2 regions of the Hydrogenoanaerobacterium sp. genome follow, and region 1 is predicted to be linked to the other one. Evidence: predicted binding sites of a transcription regulator. Region 1 holds the regulator's gene; the other holds the start of a gene.
The links. The regulator LexA, encoded in region 1, represses DNA repair genes until DNA is damaged. The targets are predictions, from matches to a motif close to CNAACANNTGTTNG.

Region 1 (11,139 bases):
GTTTTCGAGGAAATCAATCAGCTGCAGCGCCGCCATCTTTGCACAGTTGTCCTCCGACTCGGGGGTAGAAGCGCCCAGATGTGGGATAGCGATGACACCTTCTACACCGATGAGATCGTCACTGGGGAAGTCGGTTACATATGCAGCAACCTTACCGGAATCGATTGCGGTAACAATATCCTCACTGTTCACCAGCTCACCGCGCGCAAAGTTGAGAATGCGCACACCATTTTTGCAGGACTCTAAGCTTTCGCTGTTGATCAAATCTTTTGTCTCTGGGGTAAGCGGCACATGCACGGTGATAAAATCACAGTTCTGGTAGATCTCACGCAGGCTCTTTGCATGAACAATAGCGCGCGAAAGCCCCCAAGCGGTGTCAACCGATAGATAGGGGTCGTAGCCGTACACCTGCATGCCTAAATGGCGGGCAGTGTTTGCAACCATTACGCCAATGGCACCCAAACCAATGACACCCAGCTTTTTGCCGGCAACCTCAGGGCCCGCAAACGCGCCCTTGCCTTTTTCCACCAGCTTACCGACCTCGGCGCCCTGCCCTTTGAGGGTTTTCGCCCAATCGATGGCGGGAATCACCTTGCGCGCCGAAATAAGAATGCCCGCAAGCACCAGCTCTTTTACGGCGTTTGCATTAGCGCCCGGTGTGTTAAATACAACAATGCCCTGCTCGCTGCATTTTTCCACGGGGATGTTGTTGACACCCGCACCCGCTCTCGCAATCGCTTTGAGCTGCGTGTCGAAGGTCATTTCGTGCAGTGAGGCGGAGCGCACCATAATGGCATCGGCCGATGTGTTCTCGTCTACAAACTGGTATTTTGTTTTATCAAAATTATCGGTCCCTGCGGGGCTGATTTTATTTAAAGTTTTAATGTTATACACAATACACCCTCCTGTTCATATAGGCTAAGGGGGAACCCCCCGCGCAAGCCTTAATTGTTGGCTTCAAACTCTTTCATAAAGGCAACCAACTTCTCAATACCCTCAACCGGCATTGCGTTGTAGATAGACGCCCTCATGCCACCTACGCTGCGGTGACCTTTTAGATTGACAAAGCCTGCCGCTGCCGCCTCTTTGCAGAATTTTTTATCAAGCTCGGCATCTCCGGTAACAAAGGTGACGTTCATCATAGAACGGTTTTTACCCTGCACGGTGGCTTTAAACAGCTTGGAGCTGTCGAGGAAATCGTAGAGCATCTGCGCCTTTTTCTCATTGCGCTCCTTCATTTTCTCCAGCCCGCCAATGTCGTTGAGAATCCACTCCAGCACAAGCTTGCAGACGTAGATGGAGTAGCAGGGGGGTGTGTTGTACATCGAATCGTTATCGACATGGGTTTTATAATCGAACATGGTGGGGGCACCCTCGCGTACATTGCCAATCAGGTCATCGCGGACAATTACCACGGTAAGCCCTGCGGGCGCCATATTCTTTTGTGCACCGGCGTAGATAAGGCCGAATTTGCTCACGTCATACGGCTCGGAGAGAATGCAGCTGGACATATCGGCAACCAGAGGGATGTCCCCGGTCTCGGGAATATAGGGGAACTTGGTGCCGAAAATTGTATTGTTCAGGCAGATGTGGACATAGTCCGCATCCTTGCTAAAATCGCCCTCGGTAACCTCAGGGATATAGGAGAAATTCTTATCGGCGGAGGACGCCACCACGCGCACCTCACCAAATTTGGTTGCCTCTTCCTTTGCTTTTTTTGCAAACTGACCGGTAACCATGTAATCTGCCTTGCGGTTTTTGTTCATCAGGTTCAGCGGAACCATTGCAAACTGCGAGGACGCACCGCCCTGCAAAAACAAAACCTTGTAATTGTCGGGGATGTTCATGACCTTACGAAGCAGACTTTGACAGTCGTTTATAATCTCTTCGTAAACGGGTGATCGATGACTCATCTCCATTACCGACTGTCCGGATCCATTGTAATCCAGCATTTCACTTGCAGCTTTTGCAAGAACAGTTTCCGGTAAGATTGATGGGCCCGCAGAAAAGTTATAAACTCTTGCCATTGTGTTTTCCTCCATTTAAATAAATTAAATTTATAGCACTGCGTTTGTGCAGTTACTACTTTTATAAAGCTGGCAACCTGTAGCACTTCGCCGATTGCTAGTTTTTTAACAAGTGGATTCTTTTATTATAGTCCTTCTGGCGCTTTAGTCAATTAAATTCACAAAGTTTTACCCTTTTAACAGTTTTGTCAGGGTGTCGGCATCTGTTTCTTTTGCACTTTTGTCAAAAACAATTGTATTTCTACCCAGTACAAGTATACGGTCGGCAAGCCCTATCGCCTCATTTACATCGTTCGTAAAATAAAGGATGCCCCTGCCGCGTTTTGCCTGCCCTGCAATTTCATTGTAGATTCTCAGCTTGGTCTGCAAATCTACCCCGTTGGTGGGGTCAACCAGAACAAAAATGTCGCCGTCTTTGGCGAGGGCGCGCTGCACCAGCTCTCTTTGGCGGTAGCCACCTGTCATATACTCTTTCCGCTGTGTGTTAACACCCACCACATTGTGGAGCATTTTGCCCATGGCATTTATAGTGTCGCGCATTTTTGCGCTAAGCAGCGCAAGCTTGCCTGCCTTGCGCCCACCGTCGCTGTCATAATTCTGCAGTTGCTCCTCGGTATCCTCATCAATGGCTGAAACAATGCGCAGTGCGTCGGCGGTAATCGGGTTATCAATACGCACTTCTCTGCCCGCCACTTTTATGCCTCCGGTATACTCCAAAAGCCCTGCCAGCATGCGGTAAACACTTTGTGCGCAAAGACCCGAATCGGACACCAGCGCGATGATCTCGCTTTTGTGCAGCGTAAAGCTGATGTCTTTGGCATGCCCCGCAGAAATGCTTGCTACCTCTAATACGGGTTCGCCAAGCTCCAGCTGCTGTTTGCTGTAAATGTCGCTCACCTGAAAACCCTCGATGGCTTCTATCAGGTCGAGCTCGGTCATGCCTGCGGTTTCGCGCACCTCTTTGAGCTCGCCGCGTTCCACAAACACAACCCGGTCTGCAAGCGCAATGATCTCATCCAAACGGTGGGTAATATACAATATACTCACTCCCGTTTTGCGCAGTGCGTGCACCATATCGTACAGCACCGAGCATTCCTTGTGCGGCAGGTGTGAGGACGGCTCATCCATAATAATGAGCTTTGCATCGGACAGATAGGCGCGTGCAATGGCAGCCGCCTGCTTTTGCGCAGAAGTAAGAGTATAGAAAGGTTTGCTTGGGTCAATATCGATCCCCAGCGTTTCAAAGCACTCGCTGCAAACGGCGCACAGCCTGCGGGGGCTCATTCTGCCTGTTTTATAATATTGATCGTTGCCGAATAAAATGTTATCTGCAACCGACATTTGCTCAAATCCCTGGTTGTTCTGCATTAGCGTAACAATACTGAGCTTTGTCGCTACGGCAGGCTCAGAGATTTTTACCGGTCGACCCTCAAAATAGATTCTGCCGCTGTCTGCGGGCAGAAAACCGTTGATTACGCTTGCGAGAGTAGATTTGCCCGCGGCGTTTTTGCCTGCCAGTGCCAGCACTTCGCCCTTATTGATGGTGAGATCGATATTGCGGATATAAAACTCGCTGGTTATTCTGCGGGTTACCTGCTCGAGCCGCATTAGCTCCTGTGCCATAGCTACGTCCTCCTTGCATTGGGGTGGTTTATTTCACCTTATTCTCTTCCAACAGCTTCACTAGCTGCTCCACATCCACACCGTTATCCTTCTCAAAGCGTGTTTTCGAGAGCAGGCTGCCTAATTTGCGTACATTTACAATGGGCAGGGTATCCTTAACATACAACACATTCTTTTTAAATGCCGAGGTAAACACCACAACTTGCTCCATTTGAATATTATAGACGTTGTTTTTAGCAAATATTTTGCGTGCTGCATCCATGGCGGCAATACCCTCGTTCAACGGGTTTTTAATGCGTGTTTTTACGTCGTCTTTCACTACCGACCAATATTCCTCGCGCTCTTCGCCGTAGTAATCGGCGTTTTCTACCTGTGTGTTCACAAACAGCAAGCCAAAAAAGCCAACCAGTATATGGTCGATATGCACCGTTTCTTTTCCGCAATCCAATGTAATATCTTGCAGCACTTTATAACTGCGAATGGATGCAAATTTTTTAAGCGTACCGGTTACGCGCCTGTACTGCCCTGCAACGCTTGTTCTTCTCTTCCACAGCAAAACAACCACAAGCGCAATAGCGGCCCATACCGCCACCATAATTCCAATTTGCATTCCGTCCATACCAATCCATCCTTTTTTCATCTGAATTTTGGGCATACCATAAACAATGCTTTTTATGGTATGCTGCCCTTCCCAATGGTTTCTGCCCGGCAGCAAACCGGAAAGGGTAAGTGAAAAATTGCTTTACTATTTATTTTAACATATGTGATAGCCAAAAGGAAGAACGTCCTGTCATCATAAAACTGTAAACTTTTTTTATAAAGCGATGCCAAACTTGACTAACCTGCGAAAACGTTTATAATTTTAATAGAGTTCAAATTGCTCAAAAACAAATGGAGATGCTTATGAAAAAGATTGTTGCACTATTATTGGCAGCGATAATGCTGCTTTCTGTTACAGCCTGCGGCAAGGAGGAGCAAGATGCCCCCCAGCCGAGTGAAAAATCGGTTGCCTATGCGCAAACCGAGCCCGAGAATCTTGGGGATGTGATGAGCCTTATTTATGAGAACATCAAAATGAAAGAGCTGCAATCCGCAACCGAGAAGGACCTCACCAACTTATTCCACATCGAGCCGGATATGGTGCAGAAATACGCTATCCGCTACTCTTCGGGGCGCTACGGCGTTGCCGATGTGGCAATCATCAAGCCTGCTGAGGGCCAAACGGAAGCCGTACAGGAGGCCCTAGAGACGCGCCGTGCTGACCGTGTGGCTGAATTTGAGAACTACGATGTACACGATTCGTTCCGCATTGCCAAAGAAGCGGAGATTTTTACCCGCGGTGATTATGTAATTATGTTAATGCTCGCCGACGTAGACGCTGCACGTACCATTATACTTGAACAAATACCCGGGTAACGGCAGCACTGCCTTCTCCGCTTTGGGCAGCGGTAATTTATGATGAGGTATAAAGCTATGTTTGAGAAGAAGGATTTGAGCCGCCGCGTATGGCTGATCGATGAAGTTCGGGGCGTATTCATCATTCTGATGGTGCTCTACCATCTGTTTTATGACCTTGTTTATATCTTCGAGGTGAATATCCCCGCTTTCCATTGGAGGTTCACCAGTTACCTTCAGCTCCTTATCGCGGGGCTTTTTGTGTTTATTTCGGGCGTTGCATCGCGCTTTTCGCGCAGCAACCTCAAGCGCGGCGCTCAGTGCTTTGCCTTTGGCATGGTTATGACATTGGCCACATGGCTGTTTCTGCCCTCGCAGATTGTCCTATTCGGCATCTTACATCTGCTCGGTGTTTGCATGATGCTGTTCCCGCTGATGAAGCCCGTTTTAGACCGTATTCCCCCTCTCGCCGGTTTGATTGTATGTGCGGTGCTGTTTTTTCTCACCTACAACACACAATCGGGCTACTGGGGTATGCGCGGGTGGCAAATGAACCTGCCTGTCGCATGGTATTCTACTAATTTTCTTTTTCCGTTTGGTTTTCCCAATGCCGAGTTCTGGTCGTCGGACTATTTTCCGTTGCTACCATGGATTTTATGGTACCTTGGCGGCACCTTTGCGGGGGTGTATATTAAAAACGGGCAGTGCCCCGCATGGTTCTACCGCCCCCACAGCCGCCTGATGGCGTTTTTAGGGCGCAACACCTTCATTATCTACCTGCTGCACCAGCCGGTGGTTTATGGCGTGCTGTATGTGATCTTTGCCGCTATGCGGTAGGGCATTCCACGGGCCTGCATTCCCCAAGTTCTGTGATGGATTTGGCAATAGCCTTTGAGTATACAAAGCAGATTTACAGATATGGAGGGGAACAATAATGCTAAAAAGAATTTTCGTAGTTTTAGCGGCTGCTTTTTTGATTGCAGGCTGTACAAGAAATGAGCAGCCATCAAGTACTGTAAGCGAAACGGCTATTGAAGCCTCCTCCTCCTCAAGCTCTGCCTCTGGACCGGCGAAGAATGAGGAGGATTCCCTTTACCGCGATATTCTAATCAATTACGGCGCATACATTCCTGAAATTAGCGATTATCAACTGTCTGCACATAAAGGGGCAAGCCTTTTTTGGCACAGCGACTGGGATGAGCAAAACCCATTGCCTGCCGATGCTTATTTCTCGTGGTATTTGGGTCAGTTATGGAATGAAGGCCTATCTTATGAAGAAAGAGCTGTAAAGTATGCTTCCCCCTACGGAGAAGACAGGGGATGGTTTATTAAAAAGCAGGATTACGAAAGCAAAGCACAAAAATATTTTGATGTTACCACGGAATATCTTCGCTCCGCAAAAGCATACGATGCAAAGTATGAGGGTTATACTATAGGCGGTGGTGGTGGCATTGGGGAGACGCCTAAAATTGTACTATTTAAAACAGAACGTGAAGGCGATGTTTTAAAACTCTACTTGACTTTGGTTTACAACGAGGAAAATAGGATTTACGCCATGCCAAACGAATATAAGATTCTTTCAGTGCGGCTGCTGGAGGGCGGTGGTTACCGGTATATCGGCTACACAACCGACCAAAGCCCATCGCCACAGCAGATCGATTCTGATTTTACCACCAAACAAAGTATTAACACAGGAACACCCGCCGAATACGTTAACAACGAGTTGGCATTTTCAGTTGCTTTTCCGCAAATATGGGCGAATAATTACACTGCGCAGGCTGCCAAATTGTTTTTTCAAGAAACAGACGGCGTGGGAACATACGTCGGATTTTACTACAAAGACGACAGAGCTGCACCCCTGTTTAGCATTTATGCCGTTCCCTTGGATGTTTGGGAAATTGTTAAAAACAGGGAAACTCCGATTGGTTTTCAGTTTGGGCAAAATAATTCCTATGTGTTTTTAGCTGAGCCTTGGGGCGGTGGAAACCCCTATAAAAGCGGAGCAGACAAAGAATTGTATGATAACATGTATATTGAACCTGAGCAGATTGAGGAAAAAATAATATTCCAAATCATAGGTAATAACTAAAAAGAAAATTGCAAAAAGGGCGATTGCAGCTAAGCTGCAATCGCCCTTAATCTCTATGCACAAGGTTGATCTCGTTATCAAACCTTTTTGTTTGTTGATTTCATACGCAGGTTATTGTCAAGAATCTTCTTGCGAAGACGAATGCTCTTAGGGGTTACCTCCACCAGTTCGTCATCGCCGATAAACTCAAGGCTATCCTCCAGGCTCAAACGGCGCGGCGGAACCAGGCGCAATGCATCATCACTGCCCGAAGCACGGGTGTTGGTCATCTGCTTTCTCTTGCAGACGTTCACCGCCATATCATCGCCCTTGGGGTTGGAGCCAATAATCATGCCCTCGTACACCGGTACACCCGCACCAATAAACAGCACACCGCGCTCCTGCGCGTTGTACAAGCCATAGGTAACCGATTCACCGGTTTCAAACACAATCAGCGAGCCTGTAGCGCGTGTTGGAATATCGCCCTTAAACGGCTGGTAATCGTGGAATACAGCGTTCATAATACCTTCACCGCGGGTATCGGTCATAAACTCACTGCGGTAGCCAAACAAGCCTCTGGACGGAATGATAAATTCCACCTTGAAGCGGCTGCCCACCTGCTGCATATGTGTAAGCTCGCCTTTACGAGAGCCCATTTTCTCCATAACAGAGCCCAAAGATTCCTCGGGAACATCGATGACCAGCTCCTCCATGGGCTCATACAGCTTGCCATCAATCTCTTTGTAGAGAACCTTGGGGGTGCTTACCTGGAACTCATAACCCTCACGGCGCATGGTTTCAATGAGGATAGACAGATGCATCTCACCTCTGCCGCAAACGCGGAAGCTGTCGGTGTTTTCTGTTTCGTTGATACGCAGCGAAACGTCTTTGAGCAGTTCGCGGAACAAGCGGTCGCGTATTTGACGGGAGGTGACAAATTTGCCCTCTCTGCCCGCAAATGGGCTGTCATTGACCGAGAAGGTCATTTCAACCGTTGGCTCTGAAATTTTTACAAACGGCAGGGGCTCTTCTAACCCCAGCTGACAAACGGTATCGCCAATGGTAATGTTCTCAACGCCCGAAAAACAAACAATGTCGCCAACCGAAACCTCAGTCGCAGGTACACGTTTCAGGCCCTCAATCTGATAGATATTCACAACCTTACTTCTGTAAGGTTTTCTATCCTGGTGATAATCGCAAATGGTAACATCTTGATTTGCCTTCAGGCTGCCGTTTTCAATCCTGCCAATGGCAATTCTACCGACATACTCGTTGTAGTCGATGGAAGAAACCAGCATCTGCAACGGTTTTTCTGCATCGCCCTCTGGGCCGGGGATGTGGGAGAGGATGGTCTCAAACATCGGGGTAAGATCCTCGCCCTCTGCACTAGCATCCATAGTCGCAGTGCCGGTTCTGCCCGAGCAATATACCACTGGGCTTTCCAACTGCTCTTCGGTGGCATCAAGCTCCAATAAAAGCTCCAGCACCTCATCGGCAACCTCAGCGGGGCGTGCACCGGGCTTGTCTACTTTATTTACAACGATAATAATCTTATGTCCAAGCTCAAGTGCCTTCTGCAAAACAAAGCGTGTCTGCGGCATCGGGCCCTCAAAGGCGTCTACCAGCAGCAGCACACCGTTTACCATTTTAAGAACGCGCTCAACCTCACCGCCAAAATCGGCATGCCCCGGGGTGTCGATAATATTTATTTTTACGCCCTTGTAGTGAGCCGCCGTATTCTTAGCAAGAATGGTAATGCCGCGCTCGCGCTCAAGGTCGTTATTGTCCATAACTCTATCCGCAACCACTTGGTTGTCGCGGAAAACGCCGCCTTGTTTCAGCATTTCATCTACCAGTGTGGTCTTGCCGTGGTCAACGTGAGCTATGATTGCTACATTGCGTAAATCTTCTCTAATCAAATTCGATTACTCCTCAATATCAGACTTCTAGCTTTTCTATTCATACCGCATATAATTATATCCCTTTTTTCGTCATTTTGCTACAGATGCACAAAAATATCTTGTTTTAACTAAACAAAATGTCTTTGATTCTCCTGTTTTTGTGTACTTTTTCAAATTTTTGGTGTAAAATGTAATTATCTAAGCCGGAAAGGGAGATATAGCCTTGAAAAAATCCATTTTGATCGTATTTCTCATGATATTATTATCCTACTCGGCCTCCTGTACACAAAAGGAAATAACGCCTGTAGAAGGGCTTAGAGCCACCGCAGTATACTCGGATTTTATTAACAAAATGGAGTCGGGCGAGCTTGTTAAGCTGCATTACAGCACCCACTCTTGGTTCGAGTTCTGTACATCTGAATCAACCGCAATTAAATTTAATACAACCACGGCAGGCAAGCGTCAGCTCGTCTACCGCGACCGTAATCCTTTTGTTTTCTGGCATTATCCGCCTTACGATTATTATGACGGTGATACGTATTATTATAAGTATAAAAATAACTGGTTTATCGACACCTTCAGCAAATACAACCGCATACAGCAAAAGGATTTCGTCGGCATCCGTGAAAACTTTTTCAAAGGGAATAATATTCTGTCAGATTACGTATATAAAGACGGAAGCAGCTACCGCCTGGAAGCTGTGATACAAAGTAAGGACAAAAATACTTACTATTCGTTTGTAGGGCAAGCAGATGAAAACCATATTATTTCGAGCATCAAAATCAAGGAATACGAGTTTAATTATGAATCTAATGAGTATGAAAATATCAGCACTTATCTGTTCCGCTATTCAGGCGTAAACAAGGGTAATGAAATTAAACGTCCGAAAGATCTCAAACCAAATGAAATCGCCAACGACCTAAATTTAGATAAGGACGAATTCTAACCGACACTATTCGTAGAAACGCATAACTGAAACCACCCTGCCTAAGATGCGTACATCCTCTACAATGATCGGATCAAAAGCATCGTTTTCGGGTTGCAGGCGAAAATGCCCCTTCTCTTTATAAAAACGCTTTACAGTGGCTTCATCTTCCACCATTGCAACAACGATCTGCCCATTCTCTGCAACGCTTACCTTGCGAGACACGATAATGTCGCCGTCCAAAATCCCAGCGTTCATCATACTATCTCCGCGAACGCGCAGGGCAAACAGGTCTTTATCGCTGCCATAGCGTGCTTTATAGGGGATATATTCTTCAATCTGTTCAACTGCAAGAATTGGCAAGCCCGCGGTTACGGTGCCCAGCAAAGGAACCTTTGTCGTGCTGGCACCCGGCATTTTAATAGAGCGATTAAGGTTCTGGTCGCGCTCAATGTAGCCCTCCTGTTCCAATTGCTTTAGATATTTATGCACCGTGGAGGTGGACTTAATGCCCAAATCTGCGCAAATCTCCCTTACAGACGGCGGTACGCCTTCATTAATCCGCTCATTGATATATTCCAGCACATTTTGTGCCTTTTGATCCAACATTGCTTGCACCCTTCCCTATTTTACTGCTTCTATCATATCATATTCTAACCTTTGATGCAAACATACGTTTGCCCTCTGATGTAAATATTGGATTATATTGTTTATAATTTTTCTATCGATTATTAAACCTTTGTTTACAGCACCTTAACAAACAAATTCTCTAATGGTTTATAATAAGAGCATACCCAAACAAAACGCAGCCGCAGCGTTTATGGGTATAAGCTCTACCCTCCTCAAGAAAACACACCTCAAACAAATAAAAGTGTCTGCATGTTGCATGCAGGCACTTTTATTGTTTTAAGTCCACAAAAGGGTCTACCCCCTATTTAAGTGTCTCTTTCTTATCATTTAGATACAATGCACCAGCCTTGCCACCTTTACTTTGAGAGAAATAAAAAAAGCAGCCTAATTATATAATCAGACTGCTTTTTGGCTCCCCCTGTTGGACTTGAACCAACGACCCTGCGGTTAACAGCCGCATGCTCTACCGACTGAGCTAAGGAGGAATATAAAGGGAAATGACTGAAAAACATTTCTGTCTTTCAGTCAACCAAGTGTCGGCATCGACTTATCTTCCCAGGCAGCTTCCCG
Region 2 (11,139 bases), on a different contig from region 1:
GCGCAAGGTTTCGGTCTCTATGGCGGTGGCTCCTCTCACATGGGGCTCAACTAAGATTAATCTACTGGACACGCCGGGATTATTCGACTTCGCGGCAGGCTTTTACGAGGGCGTAAGGGCAGCCGACAGTGTCATGATCGTTTTATCTGGAAAATCAGGAGTAACAGTTGGTGCAGAGAAGGCATACAAGCTGGCAACCCAGCTGAAAAAAGCAAGAATGTTTGTGGTATCCAAGCTAGATACCGAAAATGCCGATTTCTATAAGGTGCTGGAAGATTTAAAATCCAAGTTTGGGCCTAGCGTCTGCCCTTTGGTGGTGCCTTATTACGAAAATCGCACCGTTTCCTGTTACATTAATCTTATAGATATGAAAGCATATAAGTACGACAGCGCGGGTAACCCCAGCGAGGTTCCCATGCCTGATGCAGGGCACCGAATTGATGGACTTGTTGCGGCCATTTCTGAGGCAATTGCCGAAACAGACGAGGTGCTGTTCGAGAAGTATTTCTCCGGCGAATCGTTTACCCGTGAAGAAACCATTGACGGCATCCGTAACGGCGTAAAAGACGGCACCATTTCACCTGTGGTGTGCGGCTCTGCACTCACTTTGGAGGGAATCGATATGATTCTCGACAGCATTGCGGATTTACTACCCACGGCAAAAAAAGTTGCCGATGAAGTAGGTGAAACCCTAGATGGAGAACAAATCACCATTGAGTGTGACGACACGCAGCCGCTTGCAGCCTATATTTTTAAAACGATTGCAGACCCGTTTGTAGGCAAACTGTCGTATGTAAAGGTGGTAGCAGGCAAACTTTCAGCCGATATTACCCCAATCAATGCAACTACCGGTCAGCCCGAGCGTTTGGGTAAAATTATCTACGTAAAGGGTAAAAAGCAGGAGGATACTGCGTTTATCTCTGCAGGTGATATTGGTGCAATTACAAAAATTTCTGCAAATACCGGTGATACGCTTTGTGACCCGAAACGTGTCGTAAAGCTGCCGGCGATTAAATTCCCCGCAGCTTGCATGTCGATGGCAATGACTCCGAAGACCAAAGGCGACGAGGGCAAAATTGCAGCGGGCATTCAGCGGCTAATGGAGGAGGATCTTACCATTGGCTACGACAATAACAAGGAGACAAAACAGCAGCTTGTTTCCGGCCTTGGCGAGCAGCATCTCGATGTGCTCATCTCTAAGCTCAAAACAAAGTTTGGTGTTGAGGTTACTTTGGATAAACCTCGCGTACCTTACCGCGAAACCATTCGCAAAAAGGTAAGGGTGCAGGGCAGGCACAAGAAACAATCGGGCGGTCACGGCCAGTTTGGCGACATTTGGGTAGAGTTTGAGCCTTGTGAGGCGGAGGACTTGGAGTTCTGCGAGAAAGTAGTTGGCGGTGCAGTGCCTAAAAACTTCTTCCCCGCGGTGGAAAAAGGCTTGCGCGACTGCATTAAGCACGGCACTGTGGCGGGCTACCCTATGGTGGGCCTGCGTGCAACGCTGGTTGACGGCTCCTACCATCCGGTTGATTCCTCTGAGATGTCGTTTAAGATGGCGGCAAACATTGCTTATAAGGCGGGCATTCCGCAGGCAAGCCCTGTGCTGCTTGAGCCAATTGGCAGCCTGAAGGTTTACGCCCCCGATGCTAACACCGGTGATTTGATGGGTGACATCAACAAGCGCCGCGGTAGGGTGCTGGGCATGAACCCCGACGAAGACGGATTGCAGCTGATTGAAGCCGAGGTGCCAATGAGCGAGATGCACGATTTCACCACCGCGCTGCGTCAGATGACACAGGGCAGGGGTTATTTTACTCTTACCTTTGAGCGCTACGAGCAGCTTCCTCAAATGTTGGAAGCGGCTGTAATTGAGGACGCGAAGGAGATGAACGCTGAGGAATAATCCCAGATGTTTCCCCAGTAAAAAATATTTTGTATTCAGAAAAAAACCGGTGCGAATTTTTCGCACCGGTTTTTTGTCGACCAAATTTAAACAATAACTTTATAAAATTTGATATATTGTGTTTATCAAAGATTTATTGGTAAATAATACTTGATAAGAATGGAATAAGGTGGGATAGGTATGCCTAAGGAGCAAAACAGTAAACCGATATGCCCGCAGCCGGATGGAACAATAGATTATAGCGAATTTACTTTAGAAAAAAGCTTAGATTTAAACATGAAAACGGTTGCACAAATCTTTCAAGATGACGATACACTTATTACTCGCCAATTTGCAAATCAAAACCAAAGCAGTATAAAATGCTGCATTTTTTTTATAGATGGAATGGTGAACAACGAAATTATCAATGAAAACATTATAAGACCTATTTTGATAAACCCTATTTTATGCTCGACAAATAAACTGTTGGAAATGATTGAAACGCAAGTGATTGTAACAAATGATGTGAAAAAGGCACAGAGTTTTGCAGATATCGTGGAGGCAATCCTTTATGGGGATACCGTTTTATTTGTAGATGGAGTGAGCGGTGCCCTGATCATCAATACAAAAGGCTGGCAGTTACGTGCCATACAAGAGCCGGATACAGAGAAAGCTTTAAGAGGCCCCCGTGAAGGCTTTACCGAATCGCTTCTGATCAATATCTCTCTCATCCGCAGAAAACTGCGTACGAGTGATTTGAAATTCAAGTTTAGAACCTTTGGTACAAGGACAAATACCCAGGCATGCATCTGTTATTTGGAAAGCCTGACCGATAAAAAAATATTAAAGCAATTGGATCGTAGATTGAAAAAAATAAACATCGACGGTGTTCTTGATACAAACTATATCTCCGAACAGATAAAAGACTCTCCTTTATGTCCTTATAAAACAATTGGCATTACCGAAAAACCTGACATTGCCGCAGCAAAGCTACTGGAAGGGCGGGTGGCTTTGCTGGTGGACGGTTCACCTGTTTTGTTAACAATGCCTTACTTGTTTATCGAAAATTTTCAGTCGGGTGACGACTACTATTTGAATTTTTATTTTGCCTCCTTCGGAAGATTATTAAAGATTTTAGCTTTTTTTATATCGATCAGTGTTCCTGCCATTTATGTAGCGCTAACGACTTTTCACAGGGAGATGATTCCCACACCCTTAGCTTTAAACATTGCAAGGGCTCGCCAAAGTGTTCCGCTGCCAACTTTTATTGAGTGCCTCGTAATGCTGCTGGTATTTGAGTTTATAAGAGAAACCGGTATCAGAATGCCATCCAATATAGGGCAGGCACTCAGTGTAGTGGGTGCGTTGGTAATAGGGCAGGCTGCTGTTGAGGCACAATTTGTTAGTGCGCCTATGGTAATTATAGTTGCAATCACAGCAATTACCGGGCTTACGAATCCGGGTATTAAAGGGGCAACAATTTTGCTGAGATATCTGCTGCTTACCGTATCTGCGGTTCTCGGTTTTTACGGATACTTTTTTGGACTGATCGGGATATTGATTCATTTACTGAGTATAAGATCTTTTAGTGTAGAGTATACCTCACAAATTGCTACGTACCGTTTTCAAGAAATGCAGGACAGTTTAGTTCGTACGCCATGGTGGTTTATGAAGATAAGACCTAAATTTTCTCAAAGAAACAATGTGAGAAATTCCGGAAATGGAGATAGCCAGGTGTGTTGAAAAAGTTTTTTATATATTTACTATTGGTACTATGTATGTTTCTGTTTAGCGGATGCTGGAACTATATTGAGATAAATGAACAAGCGAACGTATCAGGAATAGCCATTGACAAAGGGCAAAACGGCAAAAAATATCATATAACGGCAGAGCTTATTAGTATTAGTTCTGGCGAGAAAGGTGCTGGGGTCAGTACTTCTATTGTTGAGGCAGACGGAAATACCATATTAGAGACGATAAGAAGAATGATTTCCATTTCATCTAAAAAACTATATTTCGGGCATTGTAGAGTAATGGTGCTCAGTAAAGACATTGCCGAAGAGGGTATTGCACCAATACTTGATTTTGCAATGCGTGATGCTGAGTTGAGGCTAACAATAGATCTTGTCATATCCAAAGCGGATACGGCTAAAGAAATTTTAATGCAGAAACCAATTTTAGAAAAAATTGTATCTTACGAAATTGATGAAATGCTTCAAACCAACTATAAGATTCTTTATGAATCACAAAAGGCTCAAGCCTACCAGTTTAATAATGTATTGGGGGCAGATGGGATTTCTCCTGTTGTTCCTGCATTTGAGGTTGTAAAAACAAACAAGGAAGAAACCACGTTTAAACTATCCGGTATAGCGATTTTTAATGAAGATAAGCTAATTGGTTTTTTGGATGAGGATGAAACAAAAACCTTTTTGTTTGTTAGAAATAAGGTGAAGGATGGAGTTTTATCTATCCAGATAAATGATGCGGAGGATGATTTCATTGCTATAGAAATATTCGGAAATAAAACCAAGGTTAAACCGGTGAAGCAGGATGGAGAATTGAGTATCGAGATTGAGACTCAAACAGATATGAGCATTGAACAGATAAGTGCGAATAATAAAATGACACAGCAAGAATTTGAAGATGTCTTTACGGCTCAATTGGAGCAAAAAATGATAGGAGTTATTCACAAAGTACAAAAGGACTTTAAGGTTGACATATTCGGATTTGGTAATATGATCAACCAAAAAAATCCGAAACTGTGGGAGGAATACCAAAGTAACTGGGATGAAACATTCAAGACATTAAAAGTAAAAGTTAAATCAAAAGTAGAAGTAAAAAGCAGTGGAACAACTTATGAACTAATTCAGATTGGAGAAAAATAATGTTTTTTTTAATTGTATTTGCAATCTGCTATTTTTTAATTATTGTTCTTGATCTGGTACCTCTGTTTAAAAAAAAGCAGTTTAAGATATTCACAATAAATAGTGCTGTTTTGGTTTTTGCATTTGCAATCCAAACCTGTTTGGTACTGGAGGTAAAACTTCCAAGCATAGCTTCTGCGATTATAGGTGCATTTAACTATATGTTAAAATAAAAAGCGAATGAAGTGGTAGGGAGGTGTTTTGACTCATGAAAAAAGAGATGATGTCATCAAAGCAAATAATTCATATTATGATTATTTATATACTCGGCAGTGCGTTGGTGATGGGAGGGAATACAACTGCAAAGCAAGATTCGTGGATTTCAATTCTACTTGCAATGCTGGTGATGATTCCAATCTGCTTTATGTATGGAAAGCTCAGCAAGCTTTATCCAGGCAAAAATATATTTGACATGTTCTATGAAAGCTTTGGAAAAATAGCCGGCAGTGTCTTTACCGCAATTTTTACAATCTATGCTTTACATCTTGGAGGAATTGTAACGCGTAATTTTACAGAATTTATTGAAACCGTATCACTGCCCGAGACGCCACAGTTTGCAGTGGCTATTGTCATCGGTGTACTGTCTCTGTGGACGGTAAAAGCAGGTATTGAGATATTGGGGCGTGGCGCTGTGCTGGTAACACCCATTGTTGGAATTGCGGTTATCTTAACCTTGCTGGCAAACATCAACCATATCGATTTAAGCTATATTCAGCCAGTATTTGCCCAGGGTCTCGGTAAAATGTTTTCGGGATCTATTTATTATATTTCTTTTCCGTTTGCAGAAATTGTTCTTTTCTTATCGGTTATGCCATGTGTAGATTCTAAGACCAACCCATATAAAATATACCTGATTAGCCTTGCTATAGGCGGTTTCTTGCTTTTGCTTGCAATGCTCCGTAATATACTGGTATTGGGAATTCCCACGCTGCAATCTTTATATTTTCCCTCTTATGCGGCGGTGGGGATAATTAATATCAAAGAATTCATTACACGCATTGAAGTATTGGTTGCAGGTAATTTTATTATATCAGGCCTTGCAAAGGCTTGTATTTGTTTATACGTTACCTGTAAAGGGATGGCACGGCTGTTTAACGTGCGCAATTATAAAGTGTTTGCAGCACCTGCTGCATTCCTTATGATTGCTGTTTCGGGCTGGTTGTTCTCCAGCACCATGGAAATGATGGCCTTTTTTGAACCTTACAAGTATTATGCGCCTGTGTTACAAATTTTAGTTCCGTTTGTTATTTTGTTAATCGCATTGGTAAAGAAAAGGAAAAACAAAAAGACCACAGCTGAAAAGGCATAAAAAAGGCACGGCGCTTGAATAGATGCCGTGCCTTTTATTTCGCAGGCGGCGCGGAGAGACGATTGGCTACATGCTGTTTCATTCGTGCAGAGGGGTTCTCCTGAAACTCAGTCATATAAGCCCAGTAGCGTTTGGGCATATGTGTCATACGGCATTTGGGGTTGTAGCGGGCCTCAATTGCAATGGTATCGTAATACTGCTTCCACAGTCTGCGGTATTGCAGCTCGGCTTCGTCCTCCTCGGGCAGTTGCAGGCTTTCTACCGGTATAACATTTGCCTTGTAGGGCGAATAGGTAAGTGCCATGCCATGCGCAGCATCGTAGATCATAAAATGCTCCTCGGCAAATCTTGAACAAAAGTGAGATTTTAACAGCGGTAGTACAAAGTTTTTGGGCTCTATTGTGGCAACCAGCGCGCCGCTGTACTCTGAAAAGCGGATAAAGCCGGTGAGCAAGTGCCTTTCGTTTAAGAGAGACTTTACCGCATTGTTAAGTGCACAGACTGTGTCATCAGTAAGCATGCTCATTACTCTGCCGCCAAAGCGATAGCCAAGGCAGATAAAACGGTAGATAAGCAGAGCTTTGTCAGGTGCGCAGGTTAAAAAGCCCAGCCTTACCAGCTCCTCTGCATCGGCACAGATACGTTGTGAAAGTGACGCGTAAATGCGCTGTGCGTGCGCTGCAACCGTTATGATCTCGCGGGTGGGGTAGAGAAGGCCCTGTGGCTCATCAACAGTTACAATATCAATTGGAGTTTCGCGCCGTGTATAGCTTTCAAACACACAGCACATCAGCCCGTCAAGGCTGCCATCGTAGAGGTATACTATAGCTGCCCCGTCAGGCATTGTACCACATCCTCTCTGATAAGCTGCGGGGTAAATAACGAAAGCTGTTCCGGCTGGTACTGGGGTAACATTGCTGCACAGCGTTCCGAAATTAAAGCGCGCATCGCACCCTCGGGGGTAATCTTCAGCCCTTCGGCAAGTTTGCCCCTGCAGGTAATAAAATATTGAGCACGTTTTACCACCACACCTATTTTTTTAAGCCCTGCATAGTCTATGCTGCCGGTACGCCGTGCCGCCACAATGCGCTGTGCGCTTTTTACGCCGATTCCCGGCACACGCAGCAGGGTGTCGTACGTTGCGGTATTAATCTCAACAGGAAACAGCTCCATATGGTTGAGTGCCCAGTTGCATTTTGGGTCGAGATAAGGGTTGAAGTTCTGATGCTGTTCATCCAGAAGCTCGGCGGCATCAAAGCCGTAGAATCGCAGCAGCCAGTCGGCCTGATACAGCCTGTGCTCGCGCAGCAGTGGCGGCTTGGTATCAAGCGACGGCAGCAGCGAGTGGCTTTGCACCGGTGTGTAAGCTGAAAAAAATACACGCTTGAGCCCAAATTTACGGTACAAATTTTGTGTAAGATTTAGAATTTTAAAATCACTGTCGGGGGTCGCGCCTATAATCATCTGAGTGCTCTGCCCTGCGGGAGAAAACTTTGGCGCATGCCTGTAGCGTACAAGGTCGGTGCAGTTTTCTTTAATTTTGTGCTGAATCACGCTCATCGGGCGCAAAATCGAAATTTTTGATTTATCCGGGGCAAGCAGCTTTAGGCTGTCCTGCGAGGGGAGTTCTATGTTCACGCTCATACGGTCGGCAAGAAGCCCCAAGCGCTGAATTAGCACATCGTCCGCACCGGGTATCGCCTTGACATGAATATATCCACGAAAGTTGTATTCATTGCGCAGCAGCGCAAGCGTCTCAATTAGCTGCTCGCAGGTATAGTTGGGGCTTTTGATGACACCGGAACTAAGGAAAAGCCCCTCAATATAATTGCGGCGGTAGAAGTGGATGGTGAGGTCGGCCAGCTCGCGTGGGGTAAATACGGCACGCCGCGTATCGTTGCTGACGCGGTTGATACAATACTTACAGTCGTAGATGCAACAGTTGCTCAGCAGCACCTTCAGCAGCGAAATGCATCTGCCGTCTGCTGAAAAGCTGTGGCAGATTCCGGCAGAAACCGCGTTGCCGATACCGCCTTTGCCGCCACTGCGGTCAGCACCGCTTGAAGTGCAGGCAACATCATATTTGGCTGCATCCGATAAAATTGTCAGCTTATCAAAAATTTCCAAAATTGCACCGCCTAAACAAAATAGAACATATGTTCTTAATAATATTTATTATACCCCGTTCTACTGTAAAAATCAAGTTTTTTGTACAAAAGCAATCATGTGAAAAAGATGTTGCCGAATAGAGCTGCACAGAATACAACAAATTAAAGCTGAAACCGACCTCGACCTGGGCACAATAAAAGATTTATTGCCGAAAATTTAAATCAGTATTCCAATTCTACCACCGGTAAGGTATACTAAAATGTATTGACCAAAGAGCGCGGCGGGTACCGAGCGGCGGAGCATACCTCACATGCTGGATGCATTTGCGCCGATGTTCACCATGGTTTACTTGCAGCTGTTTGCCTGCTATATGGTACTGCAAAACAGCTGTGATATTGACAAACCGTGCAATCTCGCCAACTGTGAAATATAAGCGGTGAATAGATAGAGAGGTTCTACCCATGAAGATGAATAAAAACTATTTGAATTTACAAGATAGCTACCTGTTTTCGACCATTGCGAAAAAAGTAGCGGAGTATCAGGCACAAAACCCCGAGAAAAAGCCCATTCGGCTCGGCATAGGTGATGTGACACTGCCGCTTGTGCCTGCGGTGGTGGCGGCAATGCAGGCTGCGGTTGCACAGATGAGCTGTAAGGCCACCTTTCGGGGCTATGGGCCTGAGCAGGGCTACGACTTTTTGCGCCAAGCGATTGCAGGCTACTATGCCGCGCATGGCGTAACGGTAGATGCAGGAGATGTATTCGTAAGCGATGGCGCAAAGAGCGACCTCGGCAACATTCTCGATCTTTTTGACGTAGAGAACACCGTGCTGATTCCCGACCCTGTTTACCCGGTATACGTCGATACCAACATTATGGCAGGGCGCAGGATTGTGTATATGAATGCCAATGAGGAAAACGGCTTTCTGCCATTGCCCAATGTGGGGATACAGGCAGATATCATCTACCTCTGTTCACCCAACAACCCCACGGGAGCCGTTTACAATCACGAGCAGCTGAAGGCTTGGGTAGACTATGCACTTGCAAACAATGCAGTGGTTTTATTCGATGCGGCTTACGAGGCCTTTATTCAGGACGAAACCCTGCCGCGCAGCATCTACGAGATTGAGGGTGCAAAGCAGTGCGCAATCGAGTTTTGCTCACTTTCCAAAACAGCAGGTTTCACCGGTACCCGTTGCGGCTATACCATTGTACCCGCTGAACTGACGGTTGAGGGTGAGCCGCTGCGCAAATTTTGGCTGCGCCGCCAAGCCACCAAATTTAACGGTGTACCCTATGTTGTGCAGTGCGGTGCACAAGCGGTGTTCGGTGAAGCGGGGCAACGCCAAATCAAGGCTAATATCGCAGTATATCAAGAAAACGCCAAGATCATCTCCGGTACTCTCAGAGAGATGGGTGTCTGGTTTACAGGTGGCGAGAATTCGCCCTATATCTGGCTCAAATGCCCCAGCGGAATGACCTCATGGGAGTTTTTCGATCGGCTGCTCACCGAATGCAGTGTCGTGGGCACTCCGGGCAGCGGCTTTGGCAAAAACGGCGAGGGCTTTTTCCGCCTTACCGCGTTTGGTGATAAGGCAGCTACCGAGATTGCAATGAAAAGGCTGCAAAAGCTGTTTTAACGAGAAAAGATATTCCGTAAAAAAAGCCGCCCACTGGGCGGCTTTTACTGTTTTACTGCGTTTTGCTGGTTTCCTGCTTTACCTTTTTATCCACCACATGGCGTTTTGCCAATTCGTCAGAAACCTCAGAAAGTGAGATGCCGCGTTCTACCATTAGCACCAGCAAGTGATAGGTAAGGTCTGCAATTTCGTAAATAGTTTCGGCGTTGTCGTCGTTTTTCGCACCGATAATAACCTCGGTGCATTCCTCACCCACCTTTTTGAGGATTTTGTCAAGCCCTTTTTCAAACAGGTAGGTGGTATAGCTGCCCTCCAATTTATCGGTTTTGCGTCCTTCAATCAGCTTGTACAACGCATTCAGCGAGAAGGGGTTCTTTTGCTCGTTCTGGTAAATCACATTGTTGAAGCAGCTGTCTGCACCGGTGTGGCATGCGGGGCCGTTCTTGATTACTTGGGCTGTCAGCGCATCATAATCGCAGTCCGCTGTAATTGACACAATTCGCTGTACATTGCCGCTGGTCGCTCCCTTGCGCCAAAGCTCCTGCCGGCTGCGGCTCCAAAAGCAGGTATGCCCCTCTTTTATGCTGATTTCAAGGCTCTCACGGTTCATGTAGGCGACGGTTAGCACCTTTTTGGTGTAATAATCCTGCACCACCACCGGAATCAGCCCATCTGCGCCAAATTTTAATTTTTCTATTTCAATCATGTTGTTCAGCCCTTCCAATATCATTGCAATCAAGCATAGCGCGCGTTTTCATAATCCTGATTTCTCACATAAACGTAATACAGCATTGTCGTATCAAAATGAATGCCCGCATTGCCGAAGTGCGTACGCCCTCTATGCGTGCCTGCCATCCTGCCTTTATAGGTTTGATCGACTATACGGTATTCGTACCGAATTCCGTGTGCGCCAAGCAGATTGCGCACCGCAGCAAAGGTTTGCACGCAACTGCCAAAATGAACCTCTTTCCATCGCCAAAACAGCAGCATCATGCAGCCCTCTTAAATTACCAATTGTAGTCAAATTCTCATTTCGATCTGCTGCGCTTTTAAGTAGCGCTTCAAATCGCTGATTACCAGTTCTTTGTAGTGGAAGATAGAAGCCGCCAGCCCTGCGTCCACGCCGTTTAAACGAAACAGCCCGGAGAAATCCTCTTTTTTACCCGCGCCACCCGATGCAATGATGGGAATGCTGACATGCTTTGCAATTTCCTCCAGCATCTCAAGGTCGAAGCCTTGCTTAACACCGTCGGTATCAATGGAGTTTACCACCAG

Region 2: the regulator LexA is predicted to act here: its motif matches at 8,265-8,278, upstream of RTV33_RS09240 (putative DNA modification/repair radical SAM protein).

The regions. Positions count from the first base shown of each region.
Region 1 is NZ_DALZQO010000012.1:17-11,155, reverse strand. Features, by position in the region: gene RTV33_RS08740 (phosphoglycerate dehydrogenase) at 1-894, opposite strand, end outside; gene serC (3-phosphoserine/phosphohydroxythreonine transaminase) at 945-2,027, opposite strand; gene RTV33_RS08730 (ATP-binding cassette domain-containing protein) at 2,196-3,650, opposite strand; gene RTV33_RS08725 (nuclease-related domain-containing protein) at 3,679-4,269, opposite strand; gene RTV33_RS08720 (DUF4358 domain-containing protein) at 4,554-5,066, shown strand; gene RTV33_RS08715 (heparan-alpha-glucosaminide N-acetyltransferase) at 5,124-5,882, shown strand; gene RTV33_RS08710 (hypothetical protein) at 5,980-7,134, shown strand; gene typA (translational GTPase TypA) at 7,212-9,032, opposite strand; gene RTV33_RS08700 (hypothetical protein) at 9,238-9,960, shown strand; gene lexA (transcriptional repressor LexA) at 9,967-10,548, opposite strand; tRNA gene RTV33_RS08690 (tRNA-Asn) at 10,979-11,054, opposite strand.
Region 2 is NZ_DALZQO010000013.1:30,187-41,325, forward strand. Features, by position in the region: gene RTV33_RS09215 (elongation factor G) at 1-1,903, shown strand, start outside; gene RTV33_RS09220 (spore germination protein) at 2,084-3,625, shown strand; gene RTV33_RS09225 (Ger(x)C family spore germination protein) at 3,619-4,767, shown strand; gene RTV33_RS09230 (endospore germination permease) at 5,015-6,115, shown strand; gene RTV33_RS09235 (TIGR03915 family putative DNA repair protein) at 6,150-6,959, opposite strand; gene RTV33_RS09240 (putative DNA modification/repair radical SAM protein) at 6,938-8,242, opposite strand; gene RTV33_RS09245 (hypothetical protein) at 8,535-8,657, shown strand; gene RTV33_RS09250 (LL-diaminopimelate aminotransferase) at 8,686-9,864, shown strand; gene hisIE (bifunctional phosphoribosyl-AMP cyclohydrolase/phosphoribosyl-ATP diphosphatase HisIE) at 9,917-10,570, opposite strand; gene RTV33_RS09260 (hypothetical protein) at 10,600-10,857, opposite strand; gene hisF (imidazole glycerol phosphate synthase subunit HisF) at 10,885-11,139, opposite strand, start outside.